Regions from separate parts of the Aerococcus viridans genome, predicted to be linked through region 3. Evidence: predicted binding sites of a transcription regulator. Region 3 holds the regulator's gene; each other region holds the start of a gene.
What was found. The regulator Rex, encoded in region 3, represses fermentation and respiration genes when NADH is low (regulators of the CRP and FNR family bind a similar motif). The targets are predictions, from matches to a motif close to TTGTGAANTANTTCACAA.
Positions count from the first base shown of each region.

Region 1: the regulator Rex is predicted to act here: its motif matches at 2,445-2,462, upstream of AWM76_RS06795 ((S)-acetoin forming diacetyl reductase).
Region 2: the regulator Rex is predicted to act here: its motif matches at 1,190-1,207, upstream of AWM76_RS00900 (formate/nitrite transporter family protein).
Region 4: the regulator Rex is predicted to act here: its motif matches at 1,878-1,895, upstream of adhE (bifunctional acetaldehyde-CoA/alcohol dehydrogenase).

Region 1 covers NZ_CP014164.1:1,422,353-1,425,891, reverse strand. The annotation lists gene AWM76_RS06810 (FAD-dependent oxidoreductase) at 1-498, shown strand, start outside; gene AWM76_RS06805 (rhodanese-like domain-containing protein) at 498-794, shown strand; gene AWM76_RS06800 (metal-sensitive transcriptional regulator) at 794-1,054, shown strand; gene AWM76_RS10440 (transcriptional regulator) at 1,196-1,366, opposite strand; gene AWM76_RS06795 ((S)-acetoin forming diacetyl reductase) at 1,664-2,428, opposite strand; gene AWM76_RS06785 (LURP-one-related/scramblase family protein) at 3,482-3,539, shown strand, end outside.
Region 2 covers NZ_CP014164.1:188,900-192,438, forward strand. The annotation lists gene manA (mannose-6-phosphate isomerase, class I) at 1-104, shown strand, start outside; gene AWM76_RS00900 (formate/nitrite transporter family protein) at 267-1,058, opposite strand; gene AWM76_RS00905 (cupin domain-containing protein) at 1,340-1,831, shown strand; gene pgeF (peptidoglycan editing factor PgeF) at 2,422-3,186, opposite strand; gene AWM76_RS00915 (insulinase family protein) at 3,303-3,539, shown strand, end outside.
Region 3 covers NZ_CP014164.1:2,033,969-2,037,507, reverse strand. The annotation lists gene AWM76_RS09520 (ABC-F family ATP-binding cassette domain-containing protein) at 1-1,371, opposite strand, end outside; gene AWM76_RS09515 (redox-sensing transcriptional repressor Rex) at 1,567-2,190, shown strand; gene AWM76_RS09510 (hypothetical protein) at 2,541-2,741, opposite strand; gene AWM76_RS09505 (co-chaperone GroES) at 3,022-3,291, shown strand; gene groL (chaperonin GroEL) at 3,352-3,539, shown strand, end outside.
Region 4 covers NZ_CP014164.1:1,479,371-1,482,909, reverse strand. The annotation lists gene pflB (formate C-acetyltransferase) at 1-804, shown strand, start outside; gene pflA (pyruvate formate-lyase-activating protein) at 845-1,615, shown strand; gene adhE (bifunctional acetaldehyde-CoA/alcohol dehydrogenase) at 1,929-3,539, shown strand, end outside.

The DNA.
Region 1 (3,539 bases), 610 kb from region 3:
TATGGTGCTCAAGCCATCGGAGAAGATGGTGTAGATAAACGGATTGATATCATTGCTACAGCTATTAAAGCCGGAATGACGGTACAGGAGTTGCCGGAATTAGAGTTCACTTATGCCCCTCCATTTGGTTCTGCTAAAGATCCTGTTAATATGGCTGGTTATGTAGCTTTAAATCTTATGGAAGGCATTAGTGAGTCTATTCAATGGTATGAATTAGAAGACAAGCAAGCAGAAGGATATTTACTGCTAGATGTTCGAAATGAAGGTGAACTGAAATCCAACGGCCGCTTAAAAGGTGCAATCAATATTCCTTTAGATAGTTTGCGAGACCGCATGGCGGAGTTGCCCAAAGATCAACCGATTATTGTCAGCTGTCACAGTGGACTGCGTAGCTATGCAGCAGAAAGAATATTGAAACAAAATGGCTACCAAGCCAAAAATTTAGATGGCGCATTTGCTCTTTACTCAACTGTAAAACCAGAAAAGGTGGTAAAATAATGTATAATTCAATATCAATGTCAGAATTTGAACAAAAATGGAAAGAAAATAATCTTCCTTTAGTAGACGTTAGAGAAATCGACGAATGGGAAAATGGTCACCTGGACGGCGCAATCCATGTTCCTTTAAGTAATCTTTCAGCTGAAAAAAATAAATTGGATAAAAGCCAAGAGTATTATGTAATGTGCCACTCTGGAGCACGTTCTTCAATGGCTTGTCAACAATTAGCACAAGAAGGATACAACGTGATAAATGTAATGGGCGGAATTTCTGCTTGGAACGGAGAAATTGTTTAATGGAATACGATAAAAAAATTGTGAATCGCTTGAAACGTTCTGACGGTCAATTGCATGGCGTTTTGAATATGATGGAAGAAGGAAAAGATTGCGTGGATATTGTGACTCAATTATCAGCGGTTCGCTCTAGTATTGATCGTGCGATTAGTTTAATTGTTGCCGAAAATTTAGTAGAATGTGTGCAAGAAAATATTAAAGATGGTAGCACAGGTGAAGAGCGTATTCAACAAGCAATTCAGTTACTAATGAAGAGTCGCTAGCCATGTGTTATGACTATTACTACATTAACGTGTAACAATATTTTAAATGAATATAAAGGTATAATATTGGAAACACAAAATAAGAGAACAGGTTGCTAAGATGCCTGTTCTCTTATTTTTTACTTCTAGAGCAAGCAACTTTCATAGCTTTTTCGTTAATCTAAAAATTGTTGATTTTGAAGTTAAAGTTTCATATGCTAATTTTTGTATGTTCAAATCTTTTAAATCAGTTTGATAACTGGCAATATAATCTAATACATTTTGTTCAATTTCAGTATAGCTTTGACTGTTGGAATAGAACTGGTTTGCCATTATGACTCCTTTCTTAAACCTAAATTTTGAGTCAGACAATTAATATCCTTAATTATTCATTACTGTCATAATGAAATTTTACTATGAAATGAAAAAAACATGAATTTAATCAATTATTCTCTTCTAGCTATTTATGATTTATCTCCTAAAAATATAGTTATATACATACGGGGAATACATGTATATTGATCTTAAATCAACGTGATCCAAGATTAGATAAACGTTTGATTTGTGTATTCAACAAAAACACCCCCGATTTCTCGAAGGGTGTTATCAAAATTCATCAAATCATTTAGCTTAGTGGAAGACCATACCACCATCAACAACGATTGTTTGACCTGTAATATATGTTGAGTCTGGTCCAGCTAGGAATGCTACTACGTTGGCTACATCTTCTGGTTCTGATAGACGTTTAAGGGTAATGTTTTGTGCGAATTGATTCATACCCCACTCATCGTCTTTACCTGCATTGACTCCTACTTCGTGAGCGATACCAAACATCATTGGTGTCTTCACGATACCAGGTGCGTATGCTGTCACAGTAATATCATCTTGAGCTAGGTCACGGGCTAATACTTGTGTAATACCGCGGACTGCAAATTTTGAGCCTGAGTATAAAGCTAATTCAGGGTTACCCAATACCCCTGCTTGTGACGTAGCATTGATGATTCGACCACCGTGACCGAAGGCTTTGAAGTGTTTTTGAGCAGCTTGTGCACCCCAGATTACACCTGCTACGTTGATACCATATACTTGGTCGAACATTTCTTGGGTAATTGTTTCTAATGGTGTTGTCGGTGCAACACCCGCATTATTGACAACTACATTTAAATCACCAAAATGTGCTGCAATTTTATCAAATGCTTCAAATACCTGTTCACGTTTAGACACATCTGCGCCTGCAGCAATAGCATCACCTTCTGGGAATTCGGCTACAGCAGCTTCAGCTGTTTCGGGATTATAATCAACAATACCAATTTTAAAGCCATCTGCATGTAGACGTTTAGCAATCGCTAACCCAATCCCTTGACCAGCACCTGTAACAATCGCAACTTTTACCATAATATAACCTCTTCCTTTGTGAATTCTTTAACATCTTTATAAATAAAGTATACCTATTATTGAAAACGCATTCAATCTTTCTCTACGTTGGTTGCAACCGTTTTCTTAATTTTCAGATGAAATCATTTTTTGTAACAAAAAAAGTTCTTTTAAACATACATTTTTGTATATTTTCATTGATGACAAGTAAAAACAGTGTAGGTATCATGGAAATTCCAAAACTACATTCTTATATGGACTTAATCAAGGAGTGGCGGTATGAGTAATCGGGCTTTTATCCTGATTGTGAAAGATTGTATACTTTCAATTACAAATAAGCTATATTTGGAAACTTCATGTTGGTGTAGTTTCTCAAATGAGAAATTTTGCGTCGCACAACTTTATCCAATTTGAAAAATGATCCAAATTCGATTTTAACATCTACAGTAATAACAATTATGAAAATTCAGGATTATATTAATAAAGGCGAGTTAATTATTAGTGACAAAATACTGGAACAACGTTACGAGTATGACGTTGATAAGACTGTCGCAGAAGTAAAAGAAATCCTAAATGGAGATGACCCCGACAGCTTATCGGGATCATCTTTTGTGGGTAGCGTAACTCTCTTTTTTATTTGTTCAGTTTAACGGTAGGGTTTCATATCAGTAAAAGCTTTCTTTTTTGTTATCTCGTATTCAAAAGTTAAGACTTATAACCGAAAATGCCAGCCGTTGTGTAAATTGCAATTGTTGGCATTTTTGGTTTATACATTTTTTATCAATAAATATAGGCCGATAAGAAGTAAGGATAGGGTTAAGAAACCATGGACGATTTTTGTCGATTGAAATTCTTTGGGATATTTAAATAAAAAGATAAACCCGTTAACGAAACCGGCGACAACGAGCAAGATAGCGAAAATGGTTAAATACATAATAACTCCTTTACGATGATGGATTCTCTTTCTAATTATACCTTAGATTTCGGACTAAAGTATGAGTGATATCATGTGAATTTTTCTTAGTATAAGGGTATAGTGATCGATGAGTTAACAGTAGAAAGGGTGATAAGATAGTGAAATTATATATGAAAAACCAATTACTATCGTTGAAACGCGACTTTAATTTGAAGA
Region 2 (3,539 bases), 350 kb from region 3:
AGACTTGGGACGTGAAAGCAGCAGACGCCTTTATCCTACCAAGTGACCTTAGAGAAGTCACACTCACTGGGCAATTCAGTTTGATGGTAGCAGAAGAAGCGTAAATGGCTAGCGGTTGTTCAATCTGTTGACCGAATAAGAACCATAAAAATAGACCAAGGGGACATCAAAGCAGATGCAACCCCTTGGTCTATTATTTTTTTAGGATATTCTATGTAAATCGCGCGGCATTCTTTATACTTTTCTGGATACCTCATCACCTGGACCTAGTCGAGATATCCTGTCTCTACACTATTTAGGAAGCTATACCCTAGCCCCATGATAACACCGCCACCTACTAGATTGCCCATAAAGGCGAAGATCCAATTAATCAACACGGCCATTATATCCATGTTATTACCTGAGAAGAAAGCGATACTCATTAGCGAGAAATTCGCAATAATATGTTCTAACCCACCATAAACAAATAGGAAAATAACGGCGATGATAAATAGTAGGCGGCCAATATCATCTTTCATTTTCATCTGCCCCATAATGGTGATATTGACGAAGATATTTGCGAGAATCCCGTCTATGAATAAGGTCCAAATGTCTTTATCCAATTTCGCATTAATCATGGTCATGATTGCAGAATCAGCATTAAAATAATGTGCGATACTAGAATGCCCAATGAGTATACCAACAATAGCAGCCCCTAGTAGGTTCATGCATGTGCAAATAAAGATAATAGTTAATGCTTTTGACCAAGAAATTTTCCGGCGATGAGCACCCGTGAACAAATACATCATATTTGAAGTAGCCAATTCACCGTTTAAATAAACAATCATGGCTAAACCGATTGGAAATATGAGGGCGTAGCTGATTTTACCTAGAGCGGGATAGTCTACAGAAAGGACATCCCAAACCAAAATACCAATGGCGGTTGGTAGGGTTAAGAATATACCCGCATAAATCGCTCGTAACAAGTATCTAATCTTTGATTGGGCAAAAAGGGCATCCTTTTTGGCAACGGCACCATCGATTGTATCCATGAAAGTTGAAACATTTTTCTCGCTCATACCTTGTCTCCTTGCAATTATTTTTAACATAGTCCATCATTTTTCTGACTTGGTCAGCATACTATAAAATAGCGATTAATATGATTAGAATTGGTATATCTACCTTTTTAACCTGATAAAAAATAGACTGTTTGATAATTTTTTCACAATATCGCGGAATTTTATGCTTGATTGTTCTATTTAGAACTGAAGCATTTTTCACACTCATATCAAAAAAACCGTGCAAAAAACTGACAAAGACTATACTATTAAGACAAACACATACTCTGGAGGTGAAGACGATGAAAGATAAATCAATTTGGATTGATCAATTTAAAATGGAAGGACACGAAGAGGGTGGCTTTTTCTACCAAGTGATGAAATCTGACCAACGTATCCAATTAGAAGAACAGCCAGAAAGAGCCTTATATACCAGCATCTATTTCCTATTAACCTCAACAAATGTGTCACGATTCCACCGTTTAACAGCGGATGAAGTTTGGTATTATCACTATGGTAGTCCACTGACTGTGCATATGATTACCCCTGAAGGAGAATACCAGCAAATTACCCTGGGTACAGACGTTGAAAACGGCCAAGTATTACAAGCCGTTGTGCCTAAAAATACGATTTTCGGGTCAAGTGTTGAAGAATTGGATAGCTATTCACTAGCATCATGCATGGTTAGTCCAGGATTTGAATACGATGACTTTGAACTATTCAAACGATCAGATTTACTGAATCAATATCCAGATTATGCGGATATTATTCACCGACTAACCCTAGAAGACTAGGATTTCTGGTCTGCTTAAGAGATTCGTAACTTATTCATCACAAAATCAACACAATTTTGATTGAGATTTTCACTAAATCTTCAAAGGTATCGCTTATTATATAAGCATACCCAATAAAGAAACCAAACTTTTCTTCATAAATCTTTCTCCTCCCAAAACGAAAGATGACAAAAAACCAGCTGACTCCCAACGGCTGGTTTTTTAATGCCCATATTTGAAAATAGACATAGAAATATTTTTGGCAATACAAACTATTTTATAGACCATAGGTGAATAAGCTTAAGCAAAGACTACATTTTATATTCAATAATCTTGAAGATCCTTATTTATGGATTATTATTTATTGAGAAATTCCAAGTCATGAGATCTGTAATATCAAAGCTAAGGCTGACGCTTTCCTAGCATGCCTTAGCAGTAAAAAGGAGGGATGGCCCACAACAATCTGTTTGGCGTGTACGCCTTACAGATTGTGTCGCCAGACAAGTCTTCAGATCGAGACTGAAGAAGGTCCTACTGCTTTTAAGGCAATGATAGGAAAAAGCAGAAGCCGAATGCTTACTAAATTACTACATAATGTATAAATACTACTTCTATCCCTTTCTCGTGATAAAGTTGAAATGTCTACCAAGTGTTTTGTCTAAGCGGTATGAAAAACCATCAACCATTTCGAAAGTATCTTGGTCAGATACTGTAATATTGTTTTCCAAGACACCAACTCGTTTTAACTGCTCTGCAACCGTCGCCTGGTTGTCTACTAAGTATTTCTGGCCTTTGTCATCCCATTGAATAAAATCATCCGCATAACCAAGCGCCTTGAATTGGTCAGCAACATCTTTGTCCACTTCAAAAGATTTCTGTGCAATCGAAGGACCGAGAATAGCTTTGATGTTACCCATGTAAATATCTGGGTTTTCATTTTTGATTTGTGCAAAAGTGGCTGACACGATATCTTGAACAGTCCCTTTCCAGCCTGAATGGATGGCACCAATTAAACCAGTATCTTCGTCATAAAAAATCACAGGCACACAATCTGCCGTAAAGACGCCAACAACCACATCGCTTTCGTAAGTGTACAAGGCGTCCACATCATCCACTGCATCTTCAGTTGACAGACTACCGCGCCCCCGGTCCCCAACTGTGACACGATAAGCTTTTTTGGAATGGGTTTGATTAGCGAAAACGAACTGGTCGACGTCAACCTGTAATGCATCCGCTAAAGTTCGTCGATTTTCTACAACTTGCGTTGCGTCTTCCCCCGTATGTAGAGCTAAATTGCCGTTAAGGGTTTGCTGGTTGTCTTTTAAAGTCGTACCAGCAATTAAGTTTTCTGGTGTGTCATAGAATTGGATCGTCATAAGGTTCATCCTTTCTGCTTTCAGTTACGTTTATTATAGCAAACAAGCACTCTGACTAATAAAGTCCTACAAAAACTGTTAAAATATAAGAAAATGACCGATAAGGAGATAATTGTATGACAACCAACTTGAAAAAAGGGGACCAATTGCATGGTTTCACCCTTGTAGACAGTCAATTTATTCAAGATGCTAACGCCCAAGTCCACACCTTTGCCCACGAACAATCTGGCGGCCAAGTGATTTGGGTTGAAAATGACGACCAAAACCGTTCGTTTGGGATTGGTTTTAAAACACCGCCAAAAGATTCGACTGGTGTAGCCCATATCGTGGAACACTCAGTCCTTTCTGGATCA
Region 3 (3,539 bases):
AAGACGGGCTTTTTCCCCACCAGAAAGGGTGGCAACGGACTTAGTCACGTCGTTTCCAGTAAATAGGAAAGATCCAAGAATTGTCCGAATATCCCGCTCCATCATCGTCGGATGTTCATCCCACAATTCATGCAGGACATCTTTTTTCGAATTTAGATTCCCTAATTCCTGGTCATAGTAACCCATTTGTAGATGAGCGCCATAGTCGATGGTACCGCGTAGAGCAGGGATTTGTTTGATGATTGTTTTTAATAAAGTTGATTTTCCTACACCATTTGGCCCAACGATGGCAATGGCTTCTTGTTTCCGCAATTGGAAAGAAATGGGTTCAGCTAAAACATTGTCCGGACTATAACCAACCGCTAACTTATTGGCTTGTAAGACGTCGTTCCCGGAAGGTTCAGCTACTGAAAACTGGATACGAGCTGATTTCTCATCATTCATTGGCTTTTCAATCTTGGTCATTTTCTCTAACTGCCTACGACGGGATTGGGCCATCTTCGTGGTAGATGCGCGAACGATATTACGGGCTACATAGTCCTCTAATTTGGCAATCTCTTCTTGCTGTTTCTCGTAGGCCTTCATTTGCAGGGTGACACGTTGTACGCGTTCCTTCAAGTAGAAAGAGTAGTTCCCCTTGTAATAATGAATACCTTGGTGGGCCATTTCATAAGTTTCATTGGTCACAGCATCCAAGAAATACCGGTCATGGGACACGATTAATAAGGCACCAGGATATTTTGGTAGATAGTTCTCTAACCAAGTTAATGTCTCAATATCCAAGTGGTTAGTCGGCTCATCGAGAATCAATAAATCTTTCTTTTCTAGTAGGATTTTCGCTAAAGCCAGACGAGTACGTTGGCCACCAGAAAGCGTCGAAATCTTACGGTCGTAGTCCTCATCGAAGAATTTGAAACCGTGTAAGACCATACGGATTTCTGATTCGTAACCATAAGCGTTAAAACGAATCAAGTCCTCTTGAAGCTTGTCATAGCGGTTTAAGGCAGCTTCATAGGCTTCAGCATCTTGCATGAGTTCTTCGTCAGCCAAGGCTAGGGCCGCTGTTTCGGATTCTTTCAATAATTTAATAACGGGTTCAAAAACAGAGACCATTTCTTCGTAAATAGTCCGGTCACCAGAAACCGCAGTGTGTTGGTCCATATAAGCAATAGTTGTTCCTTTAGTCAAGGACACTTGGCCATCATCAGGTGCTTCAATGTTGGCTAACATTTTTAATAGTGTCGACTTACCAGCACCGTTGCGGCCAACCAGGGCAATTCGACTGTTGTGTTGGATAGTCATTTGTACGTTTTCAAAAATTACTTCAACGCCATAGCGTCGAGATAGATTTGAACCTTGTAATATGATCATAATAGGCATGATCCTTTCATTTATTGTCTTAATTATTTTACCACAAAAAGATTTGAGCATTCCTTGGAAACTTTTTATAAAATATTGCAATTTTTAATATAGTCTAAAATTTGGTGAGTAGGCACTCTTGTGTTAATTTCACAAACTTGGTATACTGTCTAAGAAATCATTTTAGAATAAGAAAGAGGACTGAACATGCGTAAAATACCCAAAGCAACAGCCAAAAGATTACCACTATACCATCGCTACCTGCGCGTATTCAAAAACATGGGGAAAACACGCGTTTCTTCAACAGAATTAAGTGAAGCAGTAAAAGTTGAAAGTGCAACGATTAGACGTGACTTTTCATACTTTGGGGCTTTAGGTAAACGTGGTTACGGCTACGATATCGATGCCTTATTAGAATTCTTTGGTAAGACTTTAAGCCAAGACCGTTTAACAACAGTAGCCCTTGTAGGGGTTGGTAACCTTGGTAATGCCTTATTAAACTACAACTTCAAGAAATCAAACAATATCCGTATTGGCGCAGCTTTCGATATCAACCAAGATATCATCGGAACAGTCCACAATGGGGTACCTGTTTATGACATGAAGGATTTAACGAAGCAATTGAAATTAATGGATATTGAAGTGGTCATTCTTTCGGTACCTGAAGCAGTTGCCCAAAATATGATTCCAGCATTAGAAGAAGCAGAGATTAAAGGTATCTTGAACTTTACGCCAGTGAGGTTGGATGTACCGGATAGCATCAGAGTGCAGGATGTAGACTTCACCAATGAATTACAAACATTGATCTACTTCATCTCAACAAATTCGTAATGACTTGTTAGTATATTATGCAATCATGTAAGCATTCGGTATAGGATGCTGGTGTCGGTGGTTAAATACTTTATTTATACAAAAGTTTGAGTTGGAAAATTATAGCAAGGTAACCTGAATGACATTCTTGTTTGGCAATTTAGTTTTACCTTACTAATTAATCAGTTGAATAAAATAGTCGCAGGATTCAAAATCTATATAAATATACAAGCGAATAGGCCGAGATGTTTTTTCTCGGCCTATTCTGTATGTTTTAAATCGCCTGAAAGTTTGTTAAGTTTCACATATGTGATCTAAAATGATGTTAAATACTTTGCAATTTTTATCAAAAATTGATATTTTTCAGGTCGTTATTTAGATTTTAACTGCCGTACTATACCAATCGTTTTGAATAAATCCATCATTTCATAGGCTGTAATACCAATGGCTAGGTATACTGCCCAATCCCAACCGGTATCTTCTACGCTACGAATGGCAAAGTTGAGCGCTAGAAAGATAAATAAGGCTTTGAATAGTAATAAGAATATTACTGGTCCTTTTAATTTCAACAACTACATTCCTCTCTTCAAGATTAGTCTGATTTTAGTCAAAGTTAATCTTAGATTTCACTTAATAAAATTACCTTAATTTCCGCATAAAATCAAGGTTTTCGACTTGTGGGTAAAAATAGGTCAAAAAAAGTCAACATTTCTCTTGCAATTCATATTTGATTGTTTTAATATAGGAAATGTAGAGGTTAGCAGTCAATCAAAGAGAGTGCTAATCTCTAAAAAAACCAAGTAATTTAGCTTGGGTTTGACAAATATTTTATCTAAATGGAGGGACATGTAAATGATTAAACCATTAAACGGACGCGCAGTTGTGAGAGTTGAAGAGGCTAAAGAGCAAACAGTTTCAGGTATCGTATTACCGTCAGCTGCTAAAGAGAAACAACAAGTAGGTGTTGTTGAAGCAGTTGCTGAGAATACGGAAGATTTCACATCACAATTGAAAGAAGGCGACCGCGTTCTATTTGAAAAATATGCAGGTTCAACATTTGAATATGATGGTCAAGAATTATTAATTATTAAAGAAAGCGATATTATCGCAATTGTAGATTAGTCAATTTATCAATATTTACAGATTAATAAAAATATAAAATTTTATGAGGTGAATGAATAAATGGCAAAAGATATTAAATTTTCAGAAGATGCACGTCAATCAATGGTTCGTGGGATTGATATATTAGCTGATACGGTGAAAGTAACTTTAGGACCAAAAGGTCGTAATGTTGTTTTAGACCAAAGTTATGGTTCACCGCTAATCACTAACGATGGTGTAACTATCGCTAAAGACATTGAATTAGAAGA
Region 4 (3,539 bases), 550 kb from region 3:
GGATTGTATATCAATTCATTAAACGTTATCCACTATATGCACGATAAATACAGCTATGAAAGTATCGAAATGGCTTTACATGATACAAATGTAAAACGTACGATGGCTACAGGTATTGCTGGATTCTCAGTTGCAATTGATGCTTTATCAGCAATCAAATATGCAAAAGTTAAAACAATCCGTGATGAAAATGGTCTAGTTGTCGATTATGAAATCGAAGGTGAATTCCCACAATACGGTAATAACGATAAACGTGCCGATGAGATCGGTGTTGATTTACTTAAAGCATTCATGACTAAAGTTAAGAAACATCCAACATACCGTGATGCTATCCATACAACATCAATCTTAACTATTACATCAAACGTTGTTTACGGTAAGAAAACTGGTAACACGCCAGACGGTCGTCGTGAAGGAGAGCCATTTGCTCCTGGAGCGAACCCAATGCACGGACGTGATACTCATGGGGCGTTAGCAAGTTTACTTTCAGTTGCTAAGATGCCTTACGAATATGCTTTAGATGGAATTTCAAATACATTCTCAATCATTCCAAAAGCATTAGGTAAAGATGAAGAAATTCAAAAAGATAACTTAGTGAATATGTTAGACGGATACATTAAAGAAGGTGGACACCACTTAAACGTTAACGTGTTTAACCGTGAAACGTTATTAGATGCGATGGATCACCCAGAAGAATATCCACAATTAACTATCCGTGTATCTGGTTATGCTGTAAACTTCATCAAATTAACTAGAGAGCAACAAATGGATGTTATTAACCGTACAATGCACAGTTCAATGTAATCACTTAAGTTTTAGATATCTTGTTGAAGGGGGATATATCTTGTCAGAAGTTAAAACACCAATTATTGGGAACGTCCACTCGACTGAAAGTTTCGGATCAGTTGACGGACCAGGGATACGATTCATCTCTTTTATGCAAGGATGTCGTCTTCGTTGTCAGTTTTGTCATAATCCAGATACTTGGAATATGCGTGGAGGAACGCAATATACACCACAAGAATTATTCGATGAAGCCATACAATACCGTTCTTTTTGGGGTAATAGCGGCGGAGTAACTGTAAGTGGGGGAGAACCTTTACTTCAAATCGAATTTCTGATTGAATATTTCAAAATTTGTAAAGCACATGGTGTCCACACAACCATTGATACGTGTGGCGCACCCTTTACATTAGAGGAACCATTCCGCTCACAATTTGAAGAACTGATGAAGTATACTGATCTGTTCTTATTTGATATTAAGCATATTGATCCAAAAGGTCATGTAAAATTAACGGGTGTGCGCAATGAGAATATCATGCAGATGGCTGAATTACTTTCAGAGTTGAATATACCTGTTTGGATTCGACACGTACTTGTTCCAACGCGTACGGATTACGATGAGTATCTGATTCGATTAGGCGATTATGTTGAAACTTTATCAAATGTTCGCAAGTTCGAGGTGCTTCCATATCATAAACTAGGTGTCTACAAATATGAGGCACTTGGATTTAAATACCGTTTGGAAGGAGTCGAACCACCGACTGCAGAACGGGTCGAGAATGCTAAAAGATTGTTGAGAACAGAACGCTATAAAGGATATTTAGATGATTAAATAAAGCGACATAATTAAAGCGTAACACTTTAAAACAGTGTTGCGCTTTTTATGTATTTCTAGCAAATATTACCAGTATATTCAAAAAAATATTTATATCAATAAAACAATATCAATATTGTTATATAACAGAAGCGTCAATATGCTCATTTAATCACATATAGAGAATTATCATTGAATGAAACAGCATAGATAACTGTTACAACACCTAATAAAAACCTATTATATTAGCGTTTTTAACAATAAACCTCTTTACTTTCGTTTGTGAAAAGAGTAACATGTAATCAAAGATAAAGAAAAGGGGAGCGTAACAATGACGGAATTAATTGAAAAAGAAGTTATCGGAAATGTTAATTACATGATTAATGGTTTAGTAGAAAAAGGTTTGGTTGCTTTAGAGGAATTCGATCATTTTAATCAAGAGCAAATTGATCACATTGTAGCGAAAGCTTCAGTTGCAGCTTTAGATCAACATGGTACTTTAGCAAGACATGCGGTTGAAGAAACTGGCCGTGGTGTATTTGAAGACAAGGCGACAAAGAACTTATTTGCTTGTGAGCACGTTGTAAATTACATGCGAGATATGAAGACAGTTGGTGTTATCAGTGATGATGAAGTGACGGGGATCACAGAAATTGCTGAACCTGTTGGAGTTATTTGCGCCATCACTCCGACAACGAATCCGACGTCGACAACTATTTTCAAAGCGCTCATCGCATTAAAAACTCGTAACCCAATCATTTTTTCATTTCACCCGGCAGCACTTGAGTCATCGGCTCACGCTGCTCAAATCGTTCGAGATGCAGCGATTGAAGCAGGTGCACCAGAAAACTGTGTACAGTGGATTACAGAACCATCGTTAGATGCAACGAATGCATTAATGAATCACGATGGGGTTGCGACAATCTTAGCCACTGGTGGAAATGCCATGGTTAAATCAGCTTACTCATGTGGTAAGCCAGCTTTAGGAGTAGGGGCAGGAAATGTGCCAGCTTACGTTGAAAAGACAGCAAACGTTAAGCAAGCAGCTTATGACATCGTATTAAGTAAATCATTCGATAACGGAATGGTATGTGCTTCTGAACAAGCCGCAATTGTTGATAAAGAAATCTATAAAGAATTTAAAGATGAATTAGTAAGCTATCATGCTTATATCGTAAATTCAAAAGAGAAAGCACTATTAGAGGAATTTTGTTTCGGTTCTAAAGCATTCAGTGAAAACTGTGCTGGCGCAAAATTAAATAATGAAATTGTTGGGAAACCAGCGACATGGATTGCAGAACAAGCAGGTTTCACCGTTCCGGAAGAAACAAATATTCTAGTAGCAGAGGTGTCAGAAGTTGGACCAAACGAACCATTAACACGCGAAAAACTATCTCCAGTCTTAGCCTTATTGAAGTCAGAAACAACTGAAGATGGAATTCAAAAAGCTGCACAAATGGTTGAGTTCTTTGGATTAGGTCACTCAGCTGCGATTCATACACAAAATCAAGAATTAGCAAATGAATTCGGCCGTCAAGTTAAAGCCATTCGAGTTATTTGGAACTCTCCTTCAACATTCGGGGGAATCGGAGATGTATACAATGCTTTCATCCCATCATTAACTCTAGGTTGCGGATCATACGGACGCAACTCAGTTGGTGGAAACGTCGGAGCATTGAATTTACTTAACATTAAAACAGTTGGGAGACGACGCAATAACATGCAATGGTTTAAAGTACCTTCAAAAATCTATTTCGAACGTGACTCAATCCAATATTTAAAAACAATGGCTGATGTTGAACGTGTCATGATTATTACGGATGAATCAATGATGAAACTCGGCTTTACGCAAAGAATTATCGACCAACTTGAGGCACGCCAAAACAAAGTAAATTACCAAATCTTCCATAACGTTGAGCCAGATCCAGATATTACAACTGTT